2 regions of the Streptomyces sp. NPDC033845 genome follow, and region 1 is predicted to be linked to the other one. Evidence: riboswitches for the same ligand, from Rfam matches in the RefSeq annotation. Region 1 holds a riboswitch; the other holds the start of a gene.

The links. Region 1 has a riboswitch for ZMP and ZTP ahead of ACZ50K_RS10515 (bifunctional 5,10-methylenetetrahydrofolate dehydrogenase/5,10-methenyltetrahydrofolate cyclohydrolase). Riboswitches for the same ligand answer to the same signal wherever they lie in the genome.
Region 2: linked by a shared signal. The riboswitch ahead of ACZ50K_RS29625 (serine hydroxymethyltransferase) and the one ahead of ACZ50K_RS10515 (bifunctional 5,10-methylenetetrahydrofolate dehydrogenase/5,10-methenyltetrahydrofolate cyclohydrolase) in region 1 are both predicted to bind ZMP and ZTP.

Annotation. Positions count from the first base shown of each region.
Region 1 covers NZ_JBVIRI010000004.1:152,264-155,652, reverse strand. Annotated here, with positions in the region: gene ACZ50K_RS10520 (peptide MFS transporter) at 1-937, opposite strand, end outside; gene ACZ50K_RS10515 (bifunctional 5,10-methylenetetrahydrofolate dehydrogenase/5,10-methenyltetrahydrofolate cyclohydrolase) at 1,041-1,904, opposite strand; ZMP/ZTP riboswitch at 1,946-2,041, opposite strand; gene ACZ50K_RS10510 (class I SAM-dependent methyltransferase) at 2,111-2,884, shown strand; gene ACZ50K_RS10505 (RNA polymerase sigma factor) at 3,089-3,389, shown strand, end outside.
Region 2 covers NZ_JBVIRI010000018.1:13,024-16,412, forward strand. Annotated here, with positions in the region: gene ACZ50K_RS29615 (glutathionylspermidine synthase family protein) at 1-47, shown strand, start outside; gene rocD (ornithine--oxo-acid transaminase) at 64-1,269, opposite strand; ZMP/ZTP riboswitch at 1,382-1,472, shown strand; gene ACZ50K_RS29625 (serine hydroxymethyltransferase) at 1,507-2,772, shown strand; gene trpS (tryptophan--tRNA ligase) at 2,835-3,389, shown strand, end outside.

The DNA of each region.
Region 1 (3,389 bases):
GGTCGTAGACCATCCAGAACAGGGTGGCGGCCAGGAACAGCCAGACGTAGGCGCGCAGCCGGGTCCGCTCGGTGGAGTCGATCCTGGGGCTGCGGTACATGGAGAACAGCACGCCCGCCGGGACCACCACCGCGATCACGGTGAGGACGAAGGTGATGGAGTCCACGTCGAAGGAGTGGGCGGCGAGCAGGACGCCGGTCAGTCCGGCGGTGCCGGCCAGGCTCCAGGCGCCGGAGCGGCGCAGCCGGGCGCGTTCGGCGGGGGTGAGCCGGGCCACCGGCTCCTCCCGGAGGGAGGCGGCCAGCTTGCGGCCGCCCAGGACGTACTGGACCAGGCCGAGGGCCATGCCGACGGCGGCGGAGCCGAAGCCCAGGTGCCAGTCGACCTCCTCGCCGAGGTAGCCGACGACGATCGGGGCGAGCACCGCGCCGAGGTTGACGCCCATGTAGAACAGCGAGTAGCCGGCGTCCCGCCGCTGGTCCTCGTCCGCCCGGTACAGCCGGCCGACCAGGGCCGAGATGTTGGGCTTGAGGAGGCCGGTGCCGATCACGATGAGGATCAGTCCGGGCCAGACGCAGGCGGCGCTGGGCACGGCCATCGCCAGGTGCCCGAGCATGATGATCACTCCGCCCCAGAGGACGGCGCGGCGGGCGCCGAGGAAGCGGTCGGCGATCCAGCCGCCGGGCAGGGCCAGCAGGCAGATCATCGACATGTAGACGCCTTCGACGGCCTCGGCGCTGCCCTCGGCCAGGCCCATCCCGCCCGCGGAGCGCGGGGCGGCGAGGAAGTGGACCAGGATGGCGACCATGCCGTAGAGGCTGAAGCGCTCCCACATCTCGGCGAGCACCAGGGTGGCCAGTCCCCGCGGGTGGCGGCGGCTGCCCGCGGCCCGGTCCGGCTCCCCCGGCTTCGGCTGCATATCCATCGGTGCGTTCACATAACCAGTGCACCCCGGTGGGAGCGGCGGGGGATCCTGCTTTCGGCCAGTACGGGCCGCCGGGCCGGGTCCCGGGCCCTGTGGCCCGGGACCGAAGCCCCGGTCAGTCCAGGACGATGCCGGCCTGCTCGGCGGCCGCCGCGACGGTCTGCTCCAGCAGGACGGCGATGGTCATCGGGCCGACGCCGCCCGGCACCGGGGTGATCAGCGAGGCGCGCTCGGCGGCCGAGGGGAAGTGGACGTCGCCCACGTTGCCCTCGTTGTATCCGGCGTCCAGGACCACGGCGCCCGGCTTGATGTCCTCGCCGCGGATGAACTCGGCCTTGCCGACGGCGGCGACCAGCACGTCCGCCTGCCGCACGAGGGAGGGCAGGTCCCGGGTGCGGGAGTGGCAGTAGGTGACCGTGGCGTTGCGCTCCAGCAGCAGCATGCCGGCCGGCTTGCCGAGGATCGCGCTGCGGCCGACGACCACGGCGTGCTTGCCGGTGAGGTCCACCTCGTACTCCTCCAGCAGCCGCATGATGCCGCCGGGGGTGCAGGAGACGAAGCCCGGGAGTCCGAAGCCCATGGCGGCGAAGGAGTGCATGGTGACCCCGTCGACGTCCTTGCCGGGGGCGATGGCCTCGAAGGCGGCCCGCTCGTCGATGTGGTGCGGGACCGGGTGCTGGAGCAGGATGCCGCTGATCTCCGGGTCCTCGGAGAGCGCCGTGATCGCCGCGACCAGTTCCTCCGTGGTGGTCTCGGCCGGGAGGGCCACGTGCCGGGAGGTGATCCCGGCCTTGGCGCAGCGGTTCTGCTTCATCTTCACGTAGGTGACGGAGGCCGGGTCCTCGCCGACCAGCACGGTGGCCAGACAGGGCGCGGTGCCGGTGAGTTCGGTGATCTTCGCGGCCCGGGCCGCGGTCTCCTCGCCGATCCGGCGGGCGAGGGCGGTGCCGTCCATCAGGCGTGCGGTGGCGGTGGTCATGGGGCTGGTCTCCTGAGCGTCGCGGATCGCGGTTCGTGTTCGCGGTTCGCCCAGGCGCGCGGCAGCGGCGCACGGCCCGCCGTGCGCGGGCCGCTCCCCGGTGGTGATCCACCCGAACGCCAGTCACGGCCCGCCGCCCACTGTAGTCGACGGCCATCCCGCGAAATCGGCTGGATCCCGGAGGTCCGTACTGGGACGATCAGGGCATGACTCGCACTTTCGACCATCTCGTCGCGGAGGCCGACTCGGTCTCCGTGGACGGCTGGGACTTCTCCTGGCTCGACGGACGGGCCACCGAGCAGCGCCCCTCCTGGGGGTATCAGCGGCTGCTCGGCGAACGGCTGCTGGGCGGGGCCCGGGCCGTGCTCGACATCCAGACCGGCGGCGGCGAGGTGCTGGCCGGGGCCGTGCCGCCGGGACGGCTGCCCCCGCTGACGGTGGCCACCGAGTCCTGGCCGCCGAACGTGGACCGGGCGACCCGGCTGCTGCACCCGCTGGGCGCGGTGGTGGTCGCCGACGCCGACGAGCCCCCGCTGCCGTTCGGCGACGAGGCCTTCGACCTGGTGGTCAGCCGGCATCCGGTGACCGTCTGGTGGGACGAGATCGCCCGGGTGCTGAGACCGGGCGGAGAATACCTCTCCCAGCAGGTCGGACCGGCCAGCGTGTTCGAGCTCGTCGAGTACTTCCTCGGGCCGCAGCCGGAGGAGGTCCGCCGGGGCCGGCACCCCGACGACGCGGTCGCCGACGCCCGCCGGGCGGGCCTGGAGGTGACGGATCTGCGTGCGGAGCGGCTGCGGACGGAGTTCCACGACATCGGCGCCGTGATCTACTTCCTGCGGAAGGTGATCTGGATGGTGCCCGGCTTCACGGTCGGCCACCACCGGGACCGGCTGCGCGAGCTCCACGAACGGATCGAGCGCGACGGCCCGTTCGTCGCGCACACGTCCAGGTTCCTGATCGAAGCCCGCAAACCGGGCTGATCCGGGACCGATCACCACGGCCTCCGATTGGCAGCGTGGCGCAGGTCACTCAATTCAGTGCGTAACGAATCGACTCGGGCATGCGATGAACCGACAGGCGTCTTCGCGCAGCGGCCGGAATACGCACCCCGCCCGGGGTGTTTCCGGAAGTCCGCGCGATGATGTCCCGCCCGCCCTTTATCTGTTCGCAACGAGAGGCTCCTTGTGTCGCTCAGCCCGTCCCGTACGTTCCCTCCGGAGATCGCCGAATCCGAGGCCCTGGTCGCTCTCGTCGAGCGCGGCCGCGAGCAGGGTCACATCAACGGTGACGACGTGCGCCAGGCCTTCGAGGCCGGCCGCATCCCGGTGGACCAGTGGAAGCGGGTCCTGCGCAGCCTGAACCAGGTCCTGGACGAGGAGGGCGTCGCGCTGCACGTGAGCGCGGCCCCCGCCGCCAAGACCGCGGCGAAGAAGCCCCGCAAGGCCGCGGCGGCGCCGGCCCGTACCGCCGTGAAGAAGGCGGCCG
Region 2 (3,389 bases), on a different contig from region 1:
TGATCACGGACGAGTACGCCCGTTTCCTGCCCCACGTCATCCTCTAGCGGGACGGTCCCGCGGTCAGGCCGACAGGACCGCCCGCAGCTGGTCGAGGCCCCAGTCCAGGTCCTCCTTGGAGATCACCAGCGGCGGGGCGATCCGGATGGTCGAGCCGTGGGTGTCCTTCACCAGCACCCCGCGCTCCATCAGCCGCTCGGAGATCTGCCGCCCGGTGCCGTGTGCCGGGTCGATGTCCACGCCCGCCCACAGGCCGCGGCCGCGGACCGCGGTCACCGCGCCGCCGCCGACCAGCAGCCCCAGCTCCTGGTGCAGGTGGTCGCCGAGCTCGGTGGCCCGCTGCTGGTACTCGCCGGTGCGCAGCATCGCCACCACCTCCAGGGCCACCGCGCAGGCGAGGGGGTTCCCGCCGAAGGTGGAGCCGTGCTCGCCGGGGCGGAAGATCCCCAGCACGTCCCGGTCGGCGACCACCGCGGACACCGGGACCACCCCGCCGCCCAGGGCCTTCCCCAGGATGTAGACGTCGGGGACGACCTCCTCGTGGTCGAGGGCGAAGGTCTTCCCGGTGCGGCCCAGCCCGGACTGGATCTCGTCCGCCAGAAAGAGCACGTTCCGCTCCCGGGTGAGCTCCCGGACCCCCCGCAGATAGCCGGCCGGCGGGACCAGCACCCCGGCCTCGCCCTGGATCGGCTCCAGCAGCACCGCCACCGTGTTCTCGGTGACGGCCGCGGCCAGCGCGGTCAGGTCCCCGTACGGCACGATCTCGAAACCGGGGGTGTAGGGCCCGAAGTGGTCCCGGGCCTCGTGGTCGGTGGAGAAGGACACGATGGTGGTGGTCCGGCCGTGGAAGTTGTCCGCGGCGACCACGATCTTGGCGTGCCCGTCCGGGACCCCCTTCACCTGGTACCCCCACTTCCGAGCGGTCTTCACGGCGGTCTCGACCGCCTCCGCACCGGTGTTCATGGGGAGGACCATCTCCTTGCCGCACAGCGCGGCGAGTTCCGTGCAGAACTCGGCGAACCGGTCGTGGTGGAAGGCCCGCGAGGTGAGGGTCACCCGCTCCAGCTGCGCCTTCGCGGCGTCGATCAGCCGGCGGTTGCCGTGGCCGAAGTTGAGCGCGGAGTACCCGGCGAGCATGTCGAGGTACCGCTTGCCCTCGACATCGGTCATCCAGGCGCCCTCCGCCGTGCTCACGACCACCGGCAGCGGGTGGTAGTTGTGCGCGCTGTGCGCCTCGGCGGATCGGATGGCATCAGCAGTACTCGACACGGGGTCTCCGTTTCGTCCGTCCTGACCTGTGACGTGGGTGACGTCACTTTCTATCCTCGCTCTTCCCGGTGGACGGCGGAAGCGCCCCTGTGTCGGGCCCGCTAAGGTGTGCGGTACGCACGGCGACTGGCGTACGGGGAACCAACTCCGGGGGAGTCGTGCCGAACAGTCCGCACACAGGGCCGCTCGCCTGGGCCTCGCGGGGTACGAATCGACATCGACCCCGGAGGAGCCGCCATGACCGCGCGCCATCCCGCCCTGCTCGCCGCCGACCCCGAGCTCGCCGCCCTGGTGGCCGCCGAGGAACGCCTCCAGGCGGACACCCTGCGTCTGATCCCCAGTGAGAACTACGTCTCCGCCGCCGTGCTGGAGGCCTCCGGGACCGTCCTCCAGAACAAGTACAGCGAGGGCTACCCGGGCCGCCGCTACTACGAGGGCCAGCAGAACATCGACCGGATCGAGGCCCTGGCCGTCGAGCGGGCCAAGGGCCTCTTCGGCACCGACCACGCGAACGTCCAGCCCTACTCCGGGTCCCCGGCCAACCTCGCCGTCTACCTGGCCTTCGCACAACCCGGCGACACCGTGATGGGCATGGCGCTGCCGATGGGCGGCCACCTGACACACGGCTGGGGTGTCTCGGCCACCGGCTCCTGGTTCCGCGGGGTCCAGTACGGGGTGCGGCGGGACACCGGGCTGATCGACTACGACGCGGTCCGCGACCAGGCCCTCGCCGAACGCCCGAAGATCCTCTTCTGCGGGGGCACCGCCCTGCCCCGCACCATCGACTTCGAGGCCTTCGCCGCCATCGCCAAGGAGGCCGGCGCGGTGCTGGTCGCCGATGTGGCGCACATCGCCGGACTGATCGCGGGCGGCGCCCACCCCTCCCCGGTGCCGTACGCCGACGTGATCTCCACGACCACCCACAAGACCCTGCGCGGCCCGCGCGGCGCCATGCTGATGTGCCGGGCCGAGCACGCCAGGGCCATCGACAAGGCGGTGTTCCCGGGCCTCCAGGGCGGCCCCCACAACCAGACCACCGCCGGGATCGCGGTGGCCCTCCAGGAGGCCGCCCAGCCCTCCTTCACCGCCTACGCCCACCAGGTGGTGGCCAACGCCCGGGCGCTGGCCGAGGCCCTGCTGGCGGAGGGCTTCGACCTGGTGTCCGGCGGCACCGACAACCACCTCGTGCTGATCGACCTCACCGCCAAGGAGGTCCCCGGCAAGACCGCGGCCAAGGCCCTGGACCGGGCCGGGATCGTCGTCAACTACAACACCGTGCCCTTCGACACCCGCAAGCCCTTCGACCCGTCCGGGATCCGGATCGGCACCCCGGCCCTGACCTCCCGGGGGCTCACCGCCGAGCACATGCCGCAGGTCGCCCGGTGGATCGCGCGGGCCGTCGCCGCGGCCGCCGCCGGCCGGGAGGCCGAGCTGTCCGCCGTCGCCGCCGAGGTCTCCGCCCTCATGGCCGAGTACCCGGCCCCCGGCCTGCCGGTCGGCTAGCCCGCCCTCTCGGGTGCGGCGGCGGGGCCGGACCCCGCCGCCGCACCTGAGACAATGGGGACATGGCTTCTGACCGTCCTCGCGCGCTCTCCGGTATCCAGCCCACCTCCGGTTCGTTCCACCTCGGGAACTACCTCGGAGCCATCCGCCAGTACGTGGCCCTGCAGGAGACGCACGACGCCTTCTACATGGTGGTCGACCTGCACGCGATCACCATGCCGCAGGACCCGGCGGCGCTCCGGGAGAACACCCGGCTCTCCGCCGCCCAGCTGCTGGCCGCCGGCCTCGACCCGGAGCGGTGCACCCTCTTCGTCCAGAGCCACGTGCCCGAGCACGCGCAGCTCGGCTGGGTCATGAACTGCATCACCGGCTTCGGCGAGGCCAGCCGGATGACCCAGTTCAAGGACAAGTCCGCCAAGGGCGGGGTCAACAACGCCACCGTCGGCCTGTTCACCTACCCGATCCTCCAGGTCGCCGACATCCTGCTCTACCAGGCGAACGCCGTGCCGGTGGGCGAGGACCAGCGCCAGCACATCGAGCTGACCCGCGACCTCGCCGAGCGCTTCAACCAGCGGTTCGGCCCCACCTTCACGCTGCCCGCCGCGCACATCGTCAAG